3 regions of the Kluyvera chengduensis genome follow, and region 2 is predicted to be linked to each of the others. Evidence: predicted binding sites of a transcription regulator. Region 2 holds the regulator's gene; each other region holds the start of a gene.
What was found. Region 2 encodes Fur, which represses iron uptake genes when iron is present. Its sites were predicted from a motif close to ATAATAATGAGAACNACTATCAA; they were not measured.
Positions count from the first base shown of each region.

Region 1: exbB (tol-pal system-associated acyl-CoA thioesterase) is a predicted target of Fur. The motif match lies at 4,824-4,846, and genes of this name have one in related genera.
Region 3: sodA (superoxide dismutase [Mn]) is a predicted target of Fur. The motif match lies at 6,426-6,448, and genes of this name have one in related genera.

Region 1 covers NZ_JBIQOI010000004.1:64,000-71,654, reverse strand. The annotation lists gene dkgA (2,5-didehydrogluconate reductase DkgA) at 1-96, opposite strand, end outside; gene yqhD (alcohol dehydrogenase) at 200-1,363, opposite strand; gene ACH1XZ_RS12935 (AraC family transcriptional regulator) at 1,561-2,454, shown strand; gene yghB (DedA family general envelope maintenance protein YghB) at 2,563-3,222, opposite strand; gene metC (cystathionine beta-lyase) at 3,470-4,657, opposite strand; gene exbB (tol-pal system-associated acyl-CoA thioesterase) at 4,908-5,639, shown strand; gene exbD (TonB system transport protein ExbD) at 5,646-6,071, shown strand; gene ACH1XZ_RS12910 (methyl-accepting chemotaxis protein) at 6,303-7,655, shown strand, end outside.
Region 2 covers NZ_JBIQOI010000002.1:991,786-999,440, reverse strand. The annotation lists gene nagE (PTS N-acetyl glucosamine transporter subunit IIABC) at 1-898, shown strand, start outside; gene glnS (glutamine--tRNA ligase) at 1,085-2,743, shown strand; gene chiP (chitoporin ChiP) at 3,212-4,618, shown strand; gene ACH1XZ_RS10315 (ChiQ/YbfN family lipoprotein) at 4,668-5,003, shown strand; gene fur (ferric iron uptake transcriptional regulator) at 5,121-5,573, opposite strand; gene fldA (flavodoxin FldA) at 5,870-6,400, opposite strand; gene ybfE (LexA regulated protein) at 6,552-6,845, opposite strand; gene ybfF (esterase) at 6,975-7,655, opposite strand, start outside.
Region 3 covers NZ_JBIQOI010000012.1:46,557-54,211, forward strand. The annotation lists gene pfkA (6-phosphofructokinase) at 1-896, opposite strand, end outside; gene fieF (CDF family cation-efflux transporter FieF) at 1,098-1,991, opposite strand; gene cpxP (cell-envelope stress modulator CpxP) at 2,130-2,636, opposite strand; gene cpxR (envelope stress response regulator transcription factor CpxR) at 2,786-3,484, shown strand; gene cpxA (envelope stress sensor histidine kinase CpxA) at 3,481-4,854, shown strand; gene yiiM (6-hydroxyaminopurine reductase) at 4,988-5,725, opposite strand; gene sodA (superoxide dismutase [Mn]) at 5,732-6,352, opposite strand; gene rhaT (L-rhamnose/proton symporter RhaT) at 6,644-7,655, shown strand, end outside.

The sequences.
Region 1 (7,655 bases), on a different contig from region 2:
GGTGACGACTTCCTCATTCGTGGCCTGCCATACCCCGAGGCCGAGCTGCGGCATTACATTGCCATCGTGCAGTTTAATCACGGTTGGATGTGTCATGCATTTCTCCTTTTTACGAGCTTGCCAGGGCATGACCCTGGCAAGGTTTGTAAGATTAAGTCTGGTCGAAATATGCAAAAACGAAAGGTAAAGCGAGAAGCTCTTAGCGAGCAGCTTCGTAAATACGGCGGCTCACGTCCAGGGTAATATCCTGATTTTCACCCAGTTTGGTCATGCCGTGCTCTTCGAGTTTTTTCAGCAGCGCCGGGATAGAGCTGCCGTCCAGACCGTAGTCGGACAGGCGAGTTGGCACGCCCATTTGTTCGAAGAAGCTGCGGGTAGCGGCGATAGCGGCGTCGATACGCGCATCATCAGACCCTTCGGTGATGTTCCAGACGCGTTCTGCGTACTGCAGCAGTTTGGCACGTTTGGTATCGCGTTTTTCATTCCACAGGGCAGGCAGCACGATAGCCAGCGTCTGCGCGTGATCCAGACCGTGCATTGCGGTCAGTTCGTGGCCCAGCATATGGGTTGCCCAGTCCTGCGGCACGCCAGCGCCAATCAGGCCGTTCAGCGCCTGAGTGGCTGCCCACATGATGTTGGCACGAACGGCGTAGTTTTCCGGTTCCTGCAGCGCTTTCGGGCCATCTTCAACCAGAGTCAGCAGAATGCCTTCCGCGAAGCGGTCCTGAATTTTGCCATCAACCGGGTAAGTCACGTACTGCTCTACGGTGTGAACGAACGCATCCACAACGCCGTTAGCGACCTGACGCGGCGGCAGGGTGTAGGTGTAAACCGGGTCCAGAATCGCAAACAGCGGCTGCACGTGCGGAGACATAAAGGCGCGTTTGTCACCGGTAGTTTTACGGGAGATAACGGCGCCTTTGTTGGACTCGGAACCGGTTGCTGGCAGCGTCAGTACGGAACCCATAGGGATCGCGCTAGCGACGTTGCTGCCGTAGGTTTCCAGAATTTCCCATGGGTCGATGTTGGTATCGTAATGGGCGGCAGCGGCGATAAACTTGGTGCCATCCAGTACGGAACCGCCGCCAACGGCCAGCAGGTAGGTGACTTTCTCTTCGCGGGCAATCTTCACCGCGTTCATCAGGGTTTCATAAGATGGGTTTGGTTCAATCCCGCCGAACTCCAGCACGTCGAGACCCTGCAGTGCGCTCAGCACCTGGTCCAGCACGCCGGTTTTTTTCACGCTGCCGCCGCCGTAGGTAATCAGCACGCGAGCGTCAGCGGGGATCTGAGCGCGCAGGTTTTCGATAGCGCCTTTGCCGAACAGAATGCGGGTCGGGGTATGAAGATCAAAATTAAACATTGCTCGTTCCCTATAGTGTGGGTGGAAAAAGAGGGCGATGAGGGGTCACCGCCGAATGACATCATTGTGGTCTTCGTTGTCGTACCTCTCAATGCACATTTCTGCGATTGTCTTGCCCATTTCTCCATAGCTCTGGAGAAATACGTTAAACAAAGCCACAATGACAGCGTCGGAAAAGGTATCAGGAGCCTCCGTTGATGAACCGTGAAGAGATCTGTTTGCTGCTGACAGATAAAATTAAGCAGCTGAAAAGTAACGAACAAAATCTGCGATCCCTGCTGCCGGATATTCAACTTATCTATGGTACCCAGCCGAGCGGACGCACCCCGGTGATGTACCGGCCGGGCATCGTGTTTCTCTTTTCCGGCTATAAGATTGGTTATATCAACGAGCGTACCTTCCGCTACGATGCCAACGAATATCTGCTGCTCACCGTACCTTTACCCTTCGAGTGTGAAACTTTTGCGACCGAAGAAGCGCCGCTGGCGGGATTACGGCTTGATGTTGATATCCTACAGCTGCAAGAGCTGCTGATGGATATCGGTGAAGACCCGCTGTTTCATCCGTCGTCGATGGCGGAGAGCGGCATCAACTCGGCGACGCTCTCAGAAGAGATTCTTTGTGCCTCCGAACGCCTGCTGGACGTGATGGAACGCCCGCTGGACGCCCGCATTCTGGGGAAACAAATTATTCGTGAAATGCTTTACCACGTGCTGACCGGGCCTCGCGGCGGCGCGCTGATGGCATTGGTCAGTCGCCAGACCCATTTCAGCCAGATTAGCCGGGTGCTCAAGCGTATTGAAAGCCAGTACACCGAAGCCTTAAGCGTGGACCAGCTTGCCGCTGAGGCCAATATGAGCCTGTCGGCGTTTCACCATAACTTCAAGTCGGTAACCAGCACGTCGCCGTTGCAGTATCTGAAAAGCTACCGTCTGCACAAAGCACGCATGATGATGGTTCATGATGGGCTGAAGGCCAGCGCCGCGGCGATGCAGGTGGGATACGAAAGCGCATCGCAGTTCAGCCGGGAGTTTAAACGCTATTTTGGCATAACGCCGGGAGAGGATGCTGCACGGTTGCGGGGAATGTGATTTGTGGCTCGGGTGCTATTCCCGGCGTCGCTGCGCTCGGCCGGGCTACCAGGCGTTGGTAGGCCTGATAAGCGTAGCGCCATCAGGCATGATGCGGCACGTTACCGATTACGCGTCGCAATACTTCTTCTTAATCACCACAATCACCGTACCCAGAAGTCCGGCGACCAGCAGGAAAATAGGCAGGATCATCAGGAAGGTCATCACCTGATCTTCATGACGTTTTACAAACGGGATCATGCTGATGGCATAGCCTAAGCTTGTCACCACGCCCACCCACAGCAGTGCGCTCAGCCAGTTGAACAGCTGGAAGCGGCGGTTCGACAGGCCGGAGATGCCCGCCATCGTTGGCAGCAGGGTACGCACAAACGCCAGGAAACGCCCCGCCAGCAGCGCCAGCAGACCGTGACGATCAAACATGCAGGTGGCCCGCTGATGATATTTATCCGGCAACTGCGCCAGCCAGCCTTTTACCACGCGAGTATTACCCAACCAGCGGCCCTGAATATAGCTCAGCCAGCAGCCCAGGCTTGCTGCAGCGGTCAGGATGGCAATGGTGGGCACGTAGCCCATCACGCCCTTCGCAATGAGCGCGCCCGCCAATAGCAGGAGGCTATCGCCGGGTAAGAATGAAGCGGGAAGCAGGCCATTTTCCAGAAACAGTGTGGCAAACATGACCAGATAAACGATCCCCACGACGTGCGGATTCGCCAGAGCAGCAAAATCGTGCTGCCAAAGCGCGGCGACAATATCTTGAATAACGACCATGAACATTCCTGTGGAACAGCGTTTTCGCTTATTGTACGCCCGAAAGATTAAGAACACCTTGATCGCGTGCGCAACTCATTAAACCGCGCTGTCCTGATTTGCTGACAACAACGCGGAAACGGTTTACGCCGACGGTGGTTTATCACTTCGGGGACCGACTGTTCTCAACATCGGTGATGCGCCTGAGCGACGCATCAAAAACATTGCTAACCCACCCGATGGCCTATGCCAACGGGCTGGGGTTATGTTACACGATGCGGGCAAATCCTGCCGCTAAATCCGCAATCAGATCGTCAACGTTTTCTAAACCGATATGGACGCGAACCAGCGTGCCGGTAAAATCGATTTTCCCTTCCGGGCGAATGCTGGCAAGTTCAGACGGTTGGTTAGCCAGAATTAACGACTCAAAGCCGCCCCAGGAGTAGGCCATGCTGAACAGCGAGAAGTTATCGAGGTAGTTTGCCAGCTCTTCATCGTTCAGGCGCTTTTTGAGCACAAACGAGAACAGACCGCTGCTGCCGGTAAAATCACGTTTCCAGAACTCATGCCCTTTACTGCCAGGAAGCGCAGGGTGATTCACGCGCTCAACCTGCGGCTGCTGCGCCAGCCACTCGGCCACCTTCAGGCTGCTTTCATGGTGCTGGCGTAAACGTACGCCCAGAGTACGCAGACCGCGGCTGGTCATGTAGGCGGTATCCGCATCGAGCATCTGGCCCATCAGGTAGGCGTTTTCACGCAACTGTGGCCAGCAGCGCTCGTTAGATACCGCCGTACCGACCATCGCATCAGAGTGGCCAATCAGGTATTTGGTGCCAGCCTGAATGGAGATGTCGATACCGAAATCGAGCGCTTTAAACAGAATTCCCGCCGCCCAGGTGTTGTCGATCATGATGATGGCTTCAGGCGCCACGCGGCGCACGGCGGCGACAATGGCCGGGATGTCGTGTACTTCCATGGTGATGGAGCCAGGGGATTCGAGGAACACGATTTTGGTGTTGGGCTTAATCAAGTCGGCAATCCCTTTGCCGATCATCGGATCAAACCAACGGGTGGTCACGCCCAGTTTGCCGAGAATTTTGGTGCAGAAGTCCTGGCTGGGCTCGTAGGCGGTGTTGGTCATCAGCACGTTATCGCCTTGTTCGACAAACGCCAGAATGGTATTGGCAACCGCTGCCGCGCCGCATGGGAAGAGGGCGCAGCCAGCACCGCCTTCCAGCTCACACATGGCTTCCTGCAATGAGAAATGGGTGAGAGTACCGCGGCGACCATAGAACAGCTCGCCGTTGGCGCGATTGCGGGTCGCATGTTTTTTGGCGGCGACCGTGTCGAACACCAGCGAAGAGGCGCGCTGAATGACGCTGTTCACCGATCCTTGGGTGTATTTTTTGCTGCGTCCGGCGTTAACCAGCGCGGTATCGAGGTGTTTGTCTGCCATTTTTGCCTGCCTATTTTTATACGTCTGGATGGCTAAATTAACACGATTGCACGCGGGATCTACCGTTTAGTGTGCGAACAGCAGAAAATTTTGCCAAAAAACGCGCGGAAAACTTTTTTACTGCGTAAGCGCAAGGAAAATAAGTGTGATTTGGGTCAATATGTAAATACTAATGAGAACTACTATCAATTCGATGATGTTTTGATATTATTGTTCCCAGAATTTGTGATTTATGTCCTGGAGATACACAGTGGGTAATAATTTGATGCAGGCGGATCTCTCCGTTTGGGGTATGTATCATCATGCCGACATCGTGGTTAAAGTGGTCATGATTGGCTTGATACTGGCATCCGTCGTCACCTGGGCCATTTTCTTCAGCAAAGGTGCAGAGCTTATCTCCCATAAGCGCCGCCTCAAGCGCGAACAAAAACTGTTAGGCGAAGCGCGTTCCCTGAATCAGGCGAATGAAATCGCGGCTGCATTCGATGCCCGCAGCCTGAGCACGCAGTTAATCAACGAAGCGGAGAACGAGCTGGAGCTCTCTGCGGGTTCGGAAGATAACGAAGGTATTAAAGAACGTACCGGCTTCCGTCTTGAGCGTCGCGTGGCGGCGGTGGGTCGTCATATGGGTCGTGGTAACGGCTTCCTGGCAACCATCGGTGCAATCTCCCCGTTCGTCGGCCTGTTTGGTACCGTATGGGGTATCATGAACAGCTTCATTGGTATCGCCCAGACCCAGACCACTAACTTGGCGGTTGTTGCTCCTGGTATCGCAGAAGCGCTGCTGGCAACGGCAATTGGCCTGTTCGCTGCGATTCCAGCGGTGGTTATCTATAACATCTTTGCGCGTCTGATTGGTGGCTTTAAAGCCAACCTGAGCGACGTTGCAGCGCAGGTTCTGCTGCTGCAAAGCCGTGACCTGGACCTCAGCGCCAGCGGCGTACATCCGGTGCGTACCGCCCAGAAATTACGAGTAGGTTAACGCCCCATGGCAATGCGTCTTAATGAAAATCTGGACGATAATGGCGAAATGCATGATATCAACGTGACGCCGTTTATCGATGTCATGTTGGTACTGCTGATTATCTTTATGGTTGCCGCCCCGTTGGCCACCGTGGATGTCAAAGTGAATCTGCCAGCGTCGTCTAGCCAACCGCAGCCTCGCCCGGATAAACCGGTCTACCTGTCGGTCAAGGCGGACAAATCAATGTTCCTTGGTAACGATCCGATTACCGACGACAACATGGTGACGGCAATTGACGCGCTGACGGAAGGCAAAAAAGATACCACTATCTTCTTCCGTGCCGACAAAACCGTGGACTATGAGACGATGATGAAGGTCATGGATACTCTGCATCAGGCAGGCTATCTGAAAATTGGCCTCGTCGGTGAAGAGACCGTCGCGAAAAAATAAGTATCCCGGATGGCGCGTTCTGCGCCATCCGTTATTATTCTTCTAGTACTATAATATTTCCCTTAAGTCTCATATATTCCAATTCACTGTTAAATATTATTAAGCATGACTTAATCGTCGCGATATATTTTTAACAACGTGCTGGCTAGTCATAAATAACCCCTCTACGCTTAATTCTGAACGCTAACAATAATATGACGTGAAATAACACCTGCGCGGGCGGAATATATCATGGCAATAATGACGTTGTGGCAAGCCGATGGCGTGCCTCGGGATCTGTTCTCTTTATCCTCTATTCGCCGTAGAGCCGACCGGCTGTTGATGGTGCTCGCCTGGGTCATGTGGGGCGTATCGTTGGGCGTAGGGGCGATGAATGGCAACCTCAGCCTGGCGCTACTGGTGGCGACATTGCTGGCGGTACTCGGCACGCTCATGACGTTACTTTTTCCCGGCAAGCTCATTACCCGCCTGATGTACGCATTTATTATGATGGCCTATTCCGCGCTGCTTATTCAGCTTGGCGGTGGCGAAACTGAATACCATTTCTCGGTATTTGTACTGCTGTCGGCGCTGCTGGCGTGGCGCGACTGGCGGCCATTAATTATGGGCGCCGCCGTTATTGCCGTGCATCACCTGGTATTTAATTATTTACAAGAGTATGAGCTGTTCAATATTACCGTCTTTATGCACACTGGCCTGCATATGGTGATTATGCATGGACTATACGTTGTCGCGCAGACGATATTCCTCGTGCTGCTGGCGGTACGTATGGAGCAGGATGCCCGCTCGGCGAGCGAAGTGGCGAAGCTCGCCTCGGTTATCAACCGCGAGACGGGCTATCTGACCCTGGAGCGTGACAGTAAAACCAGCCGTTCCCCGTTTGCCCGCACCTTTAGCCTGACGTTGGATGCGATGCGCAATACGCTTGAGCAGGTGAGCGGCAACGTTTCGCAACTGATTGAGGCGTCGCAAACGCTTCTCCAGCGTAATACCGCACTTTCCGAGCGCACGGACAACCAGGCGCGATCGTTGGCCGTCACCGCCAGCGCCATGGAACAGCTCGCCGCGGCGGCCTCGCTCACCAGCGAGAAGGCCAGCGAGGCGCGGACGCTAGCAGAACAGGCAAGCGGCGTGGCGCAGGAGGGTGGGGAAAATATACGCTCGGCGATGGCCTCCATGACGCATATCCGCGATGAGTCGCTGAAAATCAACGGTATTCTCGAGCTTATCGACGGCATTGCCTTCCAGACCAATATTCTGTCCCTGAACGCTTCCGTTGAGGCGGCGCGGGCAGGCGCGCACGGCAAAGGCTTCGCGGTAGTGGCTGCCGAAGTGCGTACGCTGGCGCTGCGCTGTGAAGAGGCGGCACGCGATATCCGCCAGATGATTGCCACCTCCGTCGAGCGCACCCATCAAGGGGCGGAGCAGGTTGAGCGGGCGGGAAAAACGATGGCATCGATTATCAGCAATATCGACAGCCTGCAATCCTGCGTTGACGTGCTGTTCTCAATGAGCGACCAGCAAAAAACCAGCGTGCTACAGATGAAAGGCAGCATTGCCACGATTGATGCCAGCGTGCAGGAG
Region 2 (7,655 bases):
CTTCGTCCTGTTCAGCGTCGTTATCCGCATGTTCAACCTGAAAACACCAGGTCGTGAAGATAAAGACGACAACGTAGTGACTGAAGAAGCGAACAGCAACACCGAAGAAGGTCTGAATCAGTTGGCAACTAACTACATTGCCGCGGTTGGTGGTACTGACAACCTGAAAGCGATTGATGCCTGTATTACCCGTCTGCGTCTGACCGTAGGCGACTCCGCGAAGGTGAGCGACGCGATGTGTAAACGTCTGGGCGCTTCCGGTGTGGTGAAACTGAACAAACAAACCATCCAGGTTATCGTGGGTGCGAAAGCTGAGTCTATCGGCGACGCGATGAAGAAAGTGGTTGCTCGTGGCCCGGTTGCCGCCGCAGCAGCGGAAAGCGCAGCGCCAGCAGCACCAGCGGCGGCAAAACCGCAGGCTGTGGCTAACGCCGCGACCGTAGAAACCCTGGTTTCTCCGATTACCGGTGATGTGGTTGCGCTGGAGCAGGTTCCTGATGAAGCCTTCGCCAGCAAAGCGGTCGGTGACGGCGTGGCGGTGAAACCAACGGATAAAACCGTAGTTTCCCCAGCAGCGGGCACCATTGTGAAAATCTTCAACACCAACCACGCGTTCTGCCTGGAAACTGACAAAGGCGCGGAAATCGTTGTCCACATGGGTATCGATACCGTGGCGTTGGAAGGTAAAGGCTTCAAACGTCTGGTTGAAGAGGGTGCAGAAGTGAAAGCGGGTGAGCCGATCCTGGAAATGGACCTGGATTTCCTGAACGCTAATGCGCGCTCGATGATTAGTCCGGTAGTTTGCAGCAACAGCGACGATTTCGGCGGTCTGGTGATTAAAGCTGAAGGTCATGTGGTTGCCGGTCAAACGCCACTGTATGAGATTAAAGGTAAATAACTGCTCCTGAGTAAAGTGAGTTAAGTGCCTTAAGCGGCGGGGGAGATCCTCCGCCGCTTTTTTTTGCAGCAAATACCCCCATATTCGGTATTCCACCGCCTTTTTTGTGCAACTAATAGTTGTCTCCGGGCGCGGCTTATAAGATCATGTGCCGTTATACGTTGTTTACGCTTTGAGGAATCCACGATGAGTGAGGCTGAAGCCCGCCCGACTAACTTTATTCGTCAGATCATTGATGAAGATCTGGCTACCGGTAAGCACAACACGGTGCATACTCGTTTTCCGCCAGAGCCGAATGGCTATCTGCACATCGGCCATGCGAAATCTATCTGCCTGAACTTTGGCATTGCGCAAGATTATCAAGGCCAGTGCAACCTGCGTTTCGATGACACCAACCCGGTTAAAGAAGACATCGAATACGTTGAGTCCATCAAAAACGACGTCGAGTGGTTAGGTTTTCACTGGTCTGGCAACGTCCGTTACTCTTCTGATTACTTCGATCAGCTGCATGCCTACGCGGTCGAACTGATCAACAAAGGCCTGGCGTACGTTGATGAACTGACGCCCGAGCAGATCCGCGAATACCGCGGCTCGCTGACCGCACCGGGCAAAAACAGCCCGTACCGCGATCGCAGCGTTGAAGAGAACCTGGCGCTGTTCGAAAAAATGCGTACCGGCGGTTTTGCCGAAGGTACCGCCTGTCTGCGCGCTAAAATCGATATGGCTTCACCGTTTATCGTCATGCGCGACCCGGTGCTGTATCGCATTAAGTTTGCCGATCACCACCAGACTGGCACCAAGTGGTGCATCTACCCGATGTACGACTTCACCCACTGCATCAGCGATGCGCTGGAAGGCATTACGCACTCTCTGTGTACGCTGGAGTTCCAGGACAACCGTCGTCTGTACGACTGGGTGCTGGACAACATCACCATCCCGGTTCACCCGCGCCAGTACGAATTCTCGCGCCTGAATCTGGAATACACCGTGATGTCCAAACGTAAGTTGAACCAGTTGGTGATGGAAAAACACGTAGAAGGCTGGGATGACCCACGTATGCCGACCATTTCGGGTCTGCGTCGTCGTGGTTATACCGCGGCATCTATTCGTGAATTCTGTAAGCGCATCGGCGTGACCAAGCAGGACAACACCATTGAGATGGCTTCGCTGGAATCCTGCATTCGTGAAGATCTCAACGAGAACGCGCCGCGCGCGATGGCGGTTATCGACCCGGTTAAACTGGTTATCGAAAACTACCCGCAGGGCGAAAGCGAGCTGGTTTCTATGCCTAACCATCCGAATAAGCCGGAAATGGGTAGCCGTGAAGTGCCGTTTAGCGCTGAGATCTGGATCGACCGTGCAGACTTCCGTGAAGAAGCCAACAAGCAGTACAAGCGTCTGGTGATGGGTAAAGAAGTTCGTTTGCGTAACGCCTATGTGGTGAAAGCAGAGCGCGTAGAGAAAGATGCGGAAGGCAATATCACCACTATCTTCTGTACCTACGATGCCGATACCCTGAGCAAAGACCCAGCAGATGGCCGTAAAGTGAAGGGCGTAATTCACTGGGTTAGCGCGGCGCATGCGCTGCCGGTTGAAATTCGCCTGTACGACCGTCTCTTCAGCGTGCCAAACCCTGGTGCCGCAGAAGACTTCCTGTCGGTGATGAACCCAGAGTCATTGGTTATCAAGCAGGGCTACGCTGAGCCGTCTCTGCAGGCCGCTGAGGCCGGTAAAGCGTTCCAGTTCGAGCGTGAGGGTTACTTCTGCCTCGACAGCCGCTACACCACCGCGGAGAAGCTGGTCTTTAACCGTACCGTTGGTTTACGAGACACTTGGGTGGGGTAATTAACGCCCAATAATAAAAACGCCGCGCTTGCGGCGTTTTTTTTTGCCTCGTTTTTAACGAAATCTTTCGTTGGAATAACGGTGTCCTTTCGGATGAAAAAATACGTCCTCTCATAGTTTCGCGTAGCGAATTAATGCAAATCTTCTAAGCCTAAGCGCTTATGTTTTTTTTCTCCTCGCTGTTACAAAAACATTATGTAAACGCTCTCATTCACATTTCATCCAGAGCCCGCAAGGCCTGAGGTGAAAATGTTTCAATAACGCACGGTGTTACAAACAGAAACCAAATATGTGCGCTTTGTCATAATCCTGCACTCTCATTGCGGAAAAGGATTGATAATTCGCGTCGCGAAAAATAGTCTATCGGTGTAGCGAAACACCTTTTTTAAGAAGTTCATTTTTTTTAAAGTTTTTATTTTTTGCTTCTGCTTTGCAGCGGCATTTTTAAAAGTCAAAGAGGATATAACTATGCGTACGTTTAGTGGCAAACGTAGTACGCTGGCGCTGGCTATCGCCGGTGTAACAGCAATGTCAGGCTTTATGATGACTCCAGAAGCAAAAGCGGAAGGCTTCATCGACGATTCCACACTGACTGGCGGCATCTATTACTGGCAGCGTGAGCGTGACCGTAAAGATGTCACTGATAATGACAAATACAAAACCAACCTTTCTCACTCCACCTGGAACGCCAACCTCGACTTCCAGTCCGGCTATGCTGCCGATATGTTCGGTATTGATATTGCTGCGTTCACCGCGATTGAAATGGCGGAAAGTGCTGAAAGCGGTCACCCGAACGAAATTGCGTTCTCCTCTAAGAACAAAGGCTACAGCGAAGATTACAGCGGCGATAAGAGCGGTATCAGCCTGTACAAAGCGGCAGCTAAATTTAAATTAGGGCCAGCATGGGCTCGCGCAGGTTACATCCAGCCAACCGGTCAGACGCTGCTGGCGCCGCACTGGAGCTTCATGCCTGGTACTTATCAGGGTGCTGAAGCCGGGGCCAATTTCGACTACGGTGATGCTGGCGCGCTGAGCTTCTCCTATATGTGGACTAACAACTACAAGGCGCCTTGGCACCTTGAAATGGACAACTTCTATCAGAACGATCAGAAGACCAAAGTTGATTACCTGCACTCTATCGGTGCGAAATACGATTTCAAAAATGACCTGGTGCTGGAAGCCGCATTTGGTCAGGCAGAAGGCTATATCGATCAGTACTTCGCCAAAGGTAGCTACAAATTTGATATCCCTGGCGGCCCGCTGACCACCAGCTACCAGTTCTACGGCACCCGTGACAAGGTGAGCGATCATGGTGTTAACGATATCTATGACGGCACAGCATGGCTGCAGGCGTTAACCTTCGGCTACAAGCTGCAAGAAGTGTTCGACTTCCGCCTGGAAGGGACCTGGGTTAAAGCAGAAGGTCAGCAGGGTTACTTCCTGCAGCGTATGACGCCAACCTACGCCTCCTCTAACGGTCGTCTGGATATCTGGTGGGATAACCGCTCTGACTTCAACGCCAACGGCGAAAAAGCGGTCTTCTTCGGCACCATGTATGACCTGAAGAACTGGGATCTGCCGGGTTGGGCAGTGGGTGCTTCTTACGTTTATGCATGGGATGCTAAGCCAGCGAGCTGGCAGTTGAACCCGGATGCGTACTACGACAAGAACAACAAGATTAAAGAGTCTGCCTACAGCCTCGATGTGGCTTACACCGTACAGGATGGTCGTGCGAAGGGTACGCTGTTCAAACTGCACTTCACCCAGTACGACAACCACTCCGATATCCCAAGCTGGGGCGGTGGTTACGGCAACATCTTCCAGGATGAGCGTGACGTGAAATTCATGGTTATCGCACCATTCACCATTTTCTGATGCTAATGCGGCAGGGGGAGACCTCTGCCGCTGCTAAGAGGCTCATCGTATGAAAAAACTAATTATTGTTGCGCTGATGGCCGCCGGGTTAACCGCCTGTGCGCAATCTCCTGCGCCGAAGGAAGATAGCAAGCTGAAGGATGCCTACAGCGCCTGTATTAACACCGCAGAAGGCAATCCGGATAAAATTCAGGCCTGCCAGAGCGTACTGAACGTGCTGAAGCAAGAGAAAGCGCACGAGCAGTTCGCTAACCAGGAAAGCGTGCGCGTCATTGACTACCAGAAATGCATTAACGCCAGAAAAATGGGCAATGATGAAGCGGTAGCGAAAAACTGCGACAAGATCTGGCAAGAAATTCGCAGCAACAACACGCCACAGAAATAAGCTTACGCTGATAATAAAAAACCGCTGCACTTTTTTGCAGCGGTTTTTTTGTGGGCGCAGTAAACGCAGGGCATAAAAAAACCAGCGCATAGGCTGGCTTTTCGAGAGGCCGTACGCTTATTTTGCGACAGCGTCGTGCGCGTGTTCATCTTCACGGCAGTCGCCTTCAGCGCAGTGACCGTAGAGATAAAGACTGTGGTTAGTTAAGCGGATACCATGCTTCGACGCGATTTCACGCTGACGAGCTTCGATGGAATCATCGCTGAACTCGATCACTTTGCCGCAGTCGAGGCAAATCAGGTGATCGTGGTGATGCTGCTGGGTCAGTTCGAAAACGGATTTACCGCCTTCAAAGTTATGACGAGTCACGATGCCGGCGTCATCAAACTGGTTCAGTACGCGGTAAACCGTCGCTAAACCAATCTCTTCACCCATGTCGATCAGGCGTTTGTATAAGTCTTCCGCGCTGACATGGTGGTTATCGGGTTCCTGGAGGACTTCCAGAATCTTTAACCGTGGAAGTGTGACTTTCAGGCCAGCCTTCTTTAATGCGGTATTGTTGTCAGTCATGCGGAATCTGTCCTGTTGCTAAACGATCAACTTCCATCAGCGAAAGTATCACAGAGAATGCACCCGAATTAATGCGTCTCATTATAGAATGACCCTATTGAAATGAAAACAGCAAGAGCCGGGTAAACTAAGCTATCAAAAACGAGGCTTCACCGACAAAGTTACGATGAGACCGCGCTAAATCAGAAGATATTGTACAGGTATGCGCTAAAAAGTTAAAAAATTGTAGCTATTATTTTAATTGCTTTTACCTATTAATGAGGCGTAGTTTCATCACTAAGCCTCATTATTTTGCATCAGGCGTTTTTGATGTCTTCCAGGTGCAGCTCTTCTGCAACCTGCTTAACCCATTTTTCAACGCGTTCAGCGGTCAGCTCAGGCTGACGGTCTTCGTCGATGGCCAGACCCACGAAGTGGTTGTCATCGGCCAGGCCTTTAGACGCTTCGAAATGGTAACCAGCTGTTGGCCAGTGACCGACGATGGCCGCACCGCGTGGTTCAATGATGTCGCGAATGGTGCCCAGCGCATCACAGAAATATTCGGCGTAGTCTTCCTGGTCGCCGCAACCAAACAGCGCGACCAGCTTGCCGTTGAAGTCCACTTCTTCCAGCGTAGGGAAGAAGTCATCCCAATCGCACTGCGCTTCGCCGTAGTACCAGGTTGGGATACCCAGCAGCAGAATATCGAATGCTTCCAGATCTTCTTTGCTGCTCTTGGCAATGTCGTGAACGTCAGCGACATCTTTACCAAGCTGTTTTTGAATCATTTTTGCGATATTTTCGGTGTTCCCGGTATCGCTACCGAAAAAGATGCCAACGATTGCCATGAGTAAAATAACCTCTTGAAACTTAATGATATGGTGGTGGCTTATTGCCCACAGATAAGGGCAATCATAGCAGAACTGAGAAGCGTGCGGAAACCGCTATCGTGCCGTACTGCACACTCTGCTACATGAAAGTGTGTTTTGGGGGGATTTTTCAGACTTTCCCCTGTCCGTGTAGCTGGGCCAGCTGGTTCATCAACATCTCTTCGATGAGTTCGCTCCGGCTCATATCACGGGCAGTCGCCAGCTCGTTGAGCGCATCAACGGCTTCGTTATTCAGCTTCAGCTCCACGCGCTTCAGACCGCGCACTTTGTCGCGTTTTAACTGATTACGCTTATTAATGCGCAGCTGTTCGTCACGCGAAAGCGGATTGGTTTTTGGTCTTCCCGGCCGACGCTCATTTGCGAACAAATCTAAGGTCGTACGGTCCGTTTGTTCTTTTGCCATGGTTCTGAGTGACTTCGGGGAAACAAGCTACCGGGCGGTGCCCGGTGCAGACAGCGCGCAATCATACATCAGTGAGACCCACACGCCAACGACCACGGCCATTCTGGCGCGCGGTCGATGCATTTTTAATCACTCGCTGAGATAACGACGGATAGCCCGCAGTACCGCATCCGGTTTTTCGGCGTGAACCCAGTGGCCCGCACCGGCGATGACGTGTGCTTTTGCCTGGGGGAATTGAGCCAGCAGCTCGCTGCGGTAGGCTTCGGTGACGTACGGTGAATTGCCGCCAGGAATAAACAGAGCAGGGTGGTCCCAGGCGGGAATGGTTTCCCAGCCGACGATGTGCGGGTATTGCTCCCACAGCACCGGCACGTTAAAGCGCCAGGCACCGTCAACAAAGGATTTCAGCAGGAACTGAATCACGCCTTCTTCTTTTAAATACTCGCGCATCACCGTCGCGGCCTGTTGGCGGGTTGCCACCCCGGCGCTGGTCACGGCGTTGATGGCCGCAAAAATCTCATCATGACGACGAACGTGATAATCCACCGGTGCGATATCAATCGCCACCAGACGGTCGATGCGTTCAGGGGCTAGTGCCGTCAGCGCCATCACCGCTTTACCGCCCATTGAGTGGCCAATCACCGTCGCTTTTTCAATACCGTTATCGTCAAGCGTGTCGAGCAGATCCTGTGCCATGGCGGGATAGGTCATCTCATCGGCGCGCGGCGACAAACCGTGGTTACGCATATCAACCTGAAGGATATCGTGATCGACAACCAGGTCACGGGCGAGGATCCCGAGATTATCGAG
Region 3 (7,655 bases), on a different contig from region 2:
TCGATGATGTCATGGTGAACCAGTTTTTCGTTCTGAATACCAACGCAACGGCCGCCGAAGCCCTGCTGCAGCAGTTCAATCGCGTACGCGCCCATGCGGGAGGCCAGGATACGGTCGTAAGGAACCGGGGAGCCGCCGCGCTGGATGTGACCCAGAACGGTTGCGCGGGTTTCACGGCCCGTTTCAGCTTCGATGAAGTGAGCCAGTTCGTCAACGTCGCACATGTGCTCGGTAATCGCGACGATCGCGTGTTTCTTACCTTTAGCAATACCCGCTTTGATTTCAGACACCAGGTCGTCACGTTTGAATTCAACTTCTGGTACTACGATAAATTCGCAGCCGCCCGCGATAGCCGCAGCCAGAGTCAGGTCGCCGCAGTAACGGCCCATCACTTCAACCACGGAGATACGCTGGTGAGAAGAAGAGGTGTCACGCAGGCGGTCAATCGCTTCAACCACGGTGCTCAGCGCGGTGAAGAAACCGATGGTGTAGTCGGTGCCTTTGATGTCGTTATCAATGGTGCCAGGCAGGCCGATGCATGGGAAGCCCATTTCGGTCAGACGCACGGCGCCCATATAGGAACCGTCACCGCCGATAACCACCAGCGCATCGATACCGCGTTTTTTCAGGTTTTCGATAGCCACGGCACGGATGTTTTCATCACGGAATTCTGGGAAACGCGCGGAGCCCAGGAAGGTGCCGCCACGGTTAATCATGTCAGACACGCTGTAACGGTCGAGCTGTACCATACGGTCTTCATACAGGCCCAGATAACCGTCATAGACGCCCATGACTTCAATGCCTTCCGTCAATGCTGCGCGCACAACACCGCGAATGGCGGCGTTCATACCCGGCGCATCACCGCCACTTGTCAACACACCGATTTTCTTAATCATGACTACCTCTGAACTTAGGAATGCTAAAAATTAATTCTTCTGCCCGAAGCGCTCCCACAATTGTAGGGGGGAGAGAACGACTCTATGTAGAGATAGTATATCAAGCGCTTCTTGCTGAATTGATTCAGGTCAGGCTAACCGGCGGTTATTTATACAAATAATGCCGACTTAGCTCACATTTCATACAACCACTACGAAAGTTCAAACGTCTCTGTTTGCCTGCAGCATTACAGAGCATGGGTCCTGATGAATAATCACGTCGGACCCAGGAAAACGATGCAAAATCGCCTGCTCCACCTGATCGGCAACGTGATGCGCCTGAACCAGCGGCAGGTTGTCTTCCATTTCAATATGAATCTGAATAAAGCGGGTCGGCCCTGACTGCCGCGTTCGGAGATCGTGAGCACCGCTTACACCAGGCCAGGTGGTCACGATGTCGAAAATTTCCTGACGTTCTTCATCGGGCAGCGCACGATCCAATAACGATTGCACCGCTTCGTACCCCATGCGTAACGCGCTATATAGAATATAGATGCCAATTCCTAATGCAAACAGCGCATCGGCACGATGCCAGCCGTACCAGGAGAGGCCAAGCGCGACTAAAATCGCGCCGTTCATCATAACATCAGACTGATAATGAAGCATATCTGCGCGTACGGCCTGGCTCTGGGTTTTTCTGACTACCCAACGCTGAAACGTCACGAGCACTAATGTACTGATAAGCGCAATGACCGTCACCACCACGCCAATGCCAGGCTGGCTCATCGGCGTAGGCCGCGCCAGATGCTGAATACCGGTCAAGAACAGAAACAGCGCCGAGCCAGAGATAAACATACTTTGCGCCAGCGCCGCTAGCGACTCGGCCTTACCGTGACCAAAAGTATGTTCTTCATCCGCCGGTTGCAGCGAATAACGCACCACCAGCAGGTTGGTCAGCGAGGCGGCAATATCCACTAATGAATCCACCAGCGCCGCCAGAATACTGACCGACCCGGTATACCACCACGCAAAGATTTTAATCACCAGCAGCACGGAAGCCATTACCGTCGCGGCGATTGCAGCACGACTTACCAGTCGTCCATAAGATTGATTCATAAACACTCCTGCTTTCGATCTGCGTAGTATAGCGGAATGTATGAGGGGTGCGCGGTGACGAATTTCAGACAAAAAAAACCCCCACATCATGTGGGGGAAGACAGGGATGGTGTCTATGGCAAGGAAAAACAGGGTTTGTTACTGGTTGCTACGGGTATTGCTACTAAACAGGTTCTGACTCGGTACTGAACCTTGCTGCATCCGTGCAACGTCACGCAGCTGCTCCATACGCTGCTGGTGATTCTCATTTAAAGCCGCTTGCTGCTCCGGTGTTAACAGGCGGTACATCTGGTTGCGTACCCGCGCCATTTCTACCTGGCGGTTAACCTGCTCCTCGGCCATTTTCTCGGCCTGGGCTCGCACGGCGGCTTCATCAAATTTTTCTGCGGTGACAAGGCGATGCATTGTCTCCACTTCGCTAACATTAACAGGTGGACGATCGTGTCGTGCCCGTTGCATCAGATCGCGCATCTGTTGGCGCTGATGTTCGGTTAAACTAATACCGTCGAACATATGGCCCTGGCCGTTTCGCAGCGTATTACTTTCCGCTGGGTGCCAGTTAACGCTGGTGACGACTTCATCGGCCTGGCTATATGCACTGAATGCCAGCGTTGAGGCCATGACGGCAGCGATAACATTGCGCATCACATGCTCCCAAAAACTTTTGTGTCGCGATTCAACGAGAGACAGTTTACGATTCAGGCTGCAAACATGCGTCAGGGGGTGTAAAACAACGTAAAGTCATGGATTCGCTGGCTCTGATGACGTAATTTCTGCCTCGGAGGGATGAAAATATGAATAAAATTTTATTAGTTGATGATGACCGCGAGCTGACTTCCTTGCTCAAGGAACTTCTTGATATGGAAGGCTTTAACGTCCTTGTTGCCCACGACGGCGAACAGGCGTTAACGCTGATTGACGACAGCATCGACCTACTTTTACTCGACGTAATGATGCCGAAGAAAAACGGTATCGATACGCTGAAAGAATTGCGACAGACACACCAGACTCCCGTCATTATGTTAACCGCTCGCGGAAGCGAGTTGGATCGCGTGCTGGGCCTTGAGCTGGGCGCGGATGACTATCTGCCTAAACCGTTTAACGATCGCGAACTGGTCGCGCGCATTCGCGCTATTTTGCGCCGTTCACACTGGAGCGAACAGCAGCAAAGTAGCGATACCAGTTCACCAACCGTAGAAGTTGACGCGCTGAGCCTGAACCCAGGTCGTCAGGAAGCCAGCTTCGATGGTCAAACGCTCGAGCTTACCGGTACTGAATTTACCCTGCTCTATCTGCTGGCGCAGCATCTTGGTCAGGTGGTTTCCCGTGAACATCTGAGTCAGGAAGTACTGGGCAAACGCTTAACGCCGTTCGACCGCGCGATTGATATGCACATTTCCAACCTTCGCCGGAAGCTGCCAGAGCGTAAAGACGGTCACCCATGGTTTAAAACCCTGCGTGGTCGTGGATACCTGATGGTCTCCGCTTCATGATAGGAAGTTTAACCGCCCGCATCTTCGCCATTTTCTGGTTAACGCTAGCGCTGGTGCTGATGCTGGTTTTGATGCTGCCAAAGCTCGATTCCCGTCAAATGACCGAGCTGCTCGATAGCGAGCAGCGCCAGGGCCTGATGATTGAGCAGCATGTTGAAGAAGAGCTTGCCAACGATCCCCCTAACGATTTGATGTGGTGGCGTCGGCTGTTCCGCGCAATTGATAAGTGGGCTCCGCCGGGTCAGCGTTTGTTGCTGGTGACGAGCGAAGGCCGTGTGATCGGCGCAGAACGCAACGAAATGCAGATTATTCGTAACTTTATCGGCCAGTCTGATAACTCCGATCATCCGCAGAAGAAGAAGTATGGCCGCGTAGAGTTAGTCGGGCCATTCTCCATTCGTGACGGCGAAGATAACTACCAGCTATACCTGATCCGTCCGGCGAGCAGTTCGCAGTCCGATTTTATCAACCTGCTGTTCGACAGGCCTTTGCTGTTGCTTATCGTCACCATGTTGGTCAGCGCCCCGCTGCTGTTATGGCTGGCGTGGAGTCTGGCAAAACCGGCGCGTAAGCTGAAAAATGCCGCGGATGAAGTGGCCCAGGGCAACCTGCGTCAGCATCCAGAACTGGAGGCCGGGCCGCAGGAGTTCCTCGCAGCGGGCGCCAGTTTTAACCAGATGGTGATGGCGCTCGAGCGAATGATGACGTCGCAGCAGCGGTTGCTCTCCGACATTTCTCACGAACTGCGTACGCCATTAACGCGTCTGCAGCTTGGCACGGCGCTTCTGCGTCGTCGCAGCGGCGAGAGCAAGGAGCTGGAGCGCATTGAAACCGAGGCGCAGCGTCTGGACAGCATGATTAACGACATGCTGGTGATGTCGCGAAATCAGCAGAAAAGCGCATTGGTCAGTGAAACCCTGAAGGCTAATCAGCTGTGGGGTGAAGTGCTGGATAACGCCGCGTTTGAAGCTGAGCAGATGGGCAAGTCGTTTAGCGTCGACTATCCGCCGGGCCCGTGGCCGCTATACGGTAACCCGAATGCGCTGGAAAGCGCGCTGGAGAACATCGTACGTAACGCCCTGCGCTACTCGCATACCAAAATTGCCGTGAGCTTCTCGGTGGATAAAGACGGCGTTACCGTCCACGTTGATGACGACGGCCCAGGCGTAAGCCCGGAAGACCGCGAGCAGATTTTCCGTCCGTTCTATCGTACCGATGAGGCGCGAGACCGTGAATCAGGCGGAACGGGGCTGGGGCTGGCGATTGTCGAAAGCGCCATGCAGCAGCACCGCGGCTGGGTGAAGGCTGACGATAGCCCGCTCGGCGGGTTGCGGCTCACGCTGTGGCTACCGCTATACAAGCGCACCTAAAACCATCGGCCTGCCTATGCAGGCCGATTTTTTTTGGCAATGTAAGAACCGCGTGTAGCCCGGCCAAGCGAAGCGCCGCCGGGAACGGTGACGAAGCCTGCAACCCGGGATCGGCATTAGCGCCTCACCCGGCCTACTTGCCCCACAGCCTTCGACTGTTATCTTCAATTTTGCCGCTCAGGCGGCGCTTCTGCATGGTTCTGCTCCAGCTCACTGACAACCCGGCCGCGCTCAGCAGGCGGTGATACTGGTCGTCATCGAACGGCATATGCCAGGCAATGGCAGCGGCGTCATACACCGAAACATCGCTCAGGCGCGACACCAGCTCCAGCGGGGCGTCCGTGGAAACCTTACCCGGCGCAATCACCCGGTACAGCCAGCCCACCTTGCCGCTGTTCTGCATCAACGATGCCATGTCACTGATAGCAAAATGGAAATTGAGTTTAAAGCACGGAGAGCGAGGCTGGGTCACCTGAACCAACGTCTCACCCCAGCGGTAAATATCACCGATAAACACGTTGTGCTCCGTCATCCCTTCCGTTGACAGGTTTTCACCAAACGCCGGTGCGCAAAACAGGGCAGCCTGTTCGGGGAATTCACGAATCAGATCTTCATAATGTTCGCGGGGGAACTGACACAGCGCGCGGTCAGGGCCGCCGTGGATTTTTTTCTCGGCCTGTTCATCACCCAACAATCCCAGCTCGGTGAGTTCCAGTTCGCCATCCATCTGGACCTTCGCGATGGCGCTTGGGCGACTGCCGTCATAGTCGCGGATTTTGCCAATAAACACATCAACCGGAAAATGCATCTGCTGCTCCTTAGGCGGATACAAAAAAAGCGAGTCATCAGACTCGCTTCTACAGACCGGCAATGCAAATTATTTTTTAGCGGCGAAACGCGCTGCTGCTTCGTCCCAGTTCACCACGTTCCAGAACTCTTTGATGTAGTCCGGGCGGCGGTTCTGGAATTTCAGGTAGTAAGCGTGTTCCCAAACGTCCAGGCCCACAATTGGGAAACCGGAAGCGCCGGAAACGGCTTCACCCATCAGCGGGGAGTCCTGGTTTGCGGTAGAAACCACAGCCAGTTTGTCGCCTTTCAGCACCAGCCACGCCCAGCCGGAGCCGAAACGTGTTGCTGCTGCTTTTTCAAATTCAGCTTTGAAGTTGTCTACGGAACCGAAATCACGCTCGATAGCCGCTTTCAGGTCACCCTGCAGGGTGGTGCCTTTTTTCAGGCCTTTCCAGAAGAAGCTGTGGTTAGCGTGGCCGCCTGCGTTGTTACGCAGAACGGTTTTTTTGTCAGCCGGCAGCTGGTCCAGTTTCGCGATCAGCTCTTCAGCAGACAGCGCAGCGAACTCTGGCAGGCTTTCCAGCGCTGCGTTAGCGTTGTTCACGTAAGCCTGGTGGTGTTTGCTGTGATGGATTTCCATCGTCTGTTTGTCGAAGTGCGGTTCCAGGGCATCGTACGCATAAGGCAGTGATGGCAGGGTATAGCTCATAATCATCTCCATTATTGTCGGGCGGCAAACCTGTAAACGCCGCGTAATCAGTTGGTTCATTATAGTTAATTAAATGATATTGAAAATGATTATCAATGCCGTAGTTTTTATAAGGTTATAACTTTAGGGCATAGATGTTTTTTTGTGAGCCTGAACAGCCAATTACACCACGTACTGCCAATGTATCCCCCTGGATGGCAACAGCCTGAAGGTTAAAAAAGCGCCTGATTTTTAGACTCATCCTGTCGGAAGACGATAACTACGACAAAAAAATGGATGAGGATAAAATCAATGAACCATGCAATTACAATGGGTATTTTTTGGCATTTGATAGGTGCGGCCAGTGCAGCCTGTTTCTATGCCCCGTTCAAAAAAGTTCAGCAGTGGTCATGGGAAACCATGTGGTCTATTGGCGGGATTGTTTCGTGGATTGTCCTGCCCTGGGCGGTCAGCGCCCTGCTCTTGCCCGATTTTTGGGCCTACTATCGTTCCTTCAGTGCTTCAACGCTCCTGCCGGTGTTTCTGTTTGGCGCCATGTGGGGCGTCGGTAACATCAACTACGGCCTGACCATGCGCTATCTCGGCATGTCGATGGGGATTGGCATTGCCATTGGCATTACGCTGATTGTCGGTACGTTAATGACGCCCATTATTAACGGTCAGTTTGATGTGCTCATCCACACCCAGGGCGGCCAGATGACGCTGCTTGGCGTGTTGATCGCCGTGATTGGCGTCGGGATTGTGACCCGCGCCGGGCAGTTGAAAGAACGAAAAATGGGCATCAAAGCGGAAGATTTCAACCTGAAGAAAGGGCTGATGCTGGCCATCATGTGCGGCGTCTTCTCCGCCGGGATGTCCTTTGCCATGAACGCCGCTAAACCGATGCACGAAGCGGCCGCCGCGTTAGGGGTCGACCCGCTTTATACCGCGCTGCCAAGCTACGTGGTCATTATGGGCGGCGGCGCGCTGGTGAACCTTGGCTTCTGCTTTATTCGTCTGGTAAAAGTTAAAAACTTGTCGATAAAAGCTGACTTCTCGCTGGCAAAACCGCTAATCATCAGCAACATTCTGCTTTCTGCACTGGGCGGGCTGATGTGGTATTTCCAGTTCTTCTTCTACGCGTGGGGCCACGCCAGCATTCCGTCGCAGTATGACTATATGAGCTGGATGCTGCACATGAGCTTCTATGTGCTGTGCGGCGGTCTGGTGGGGCTGATTCTGAAAGAGTGGAAAAATGCCGGACGCCAGCCCGTTAGCGTGCTGAGTCTGGGCTGCGTCGTCATCATTATTGCCGCCAACGTCG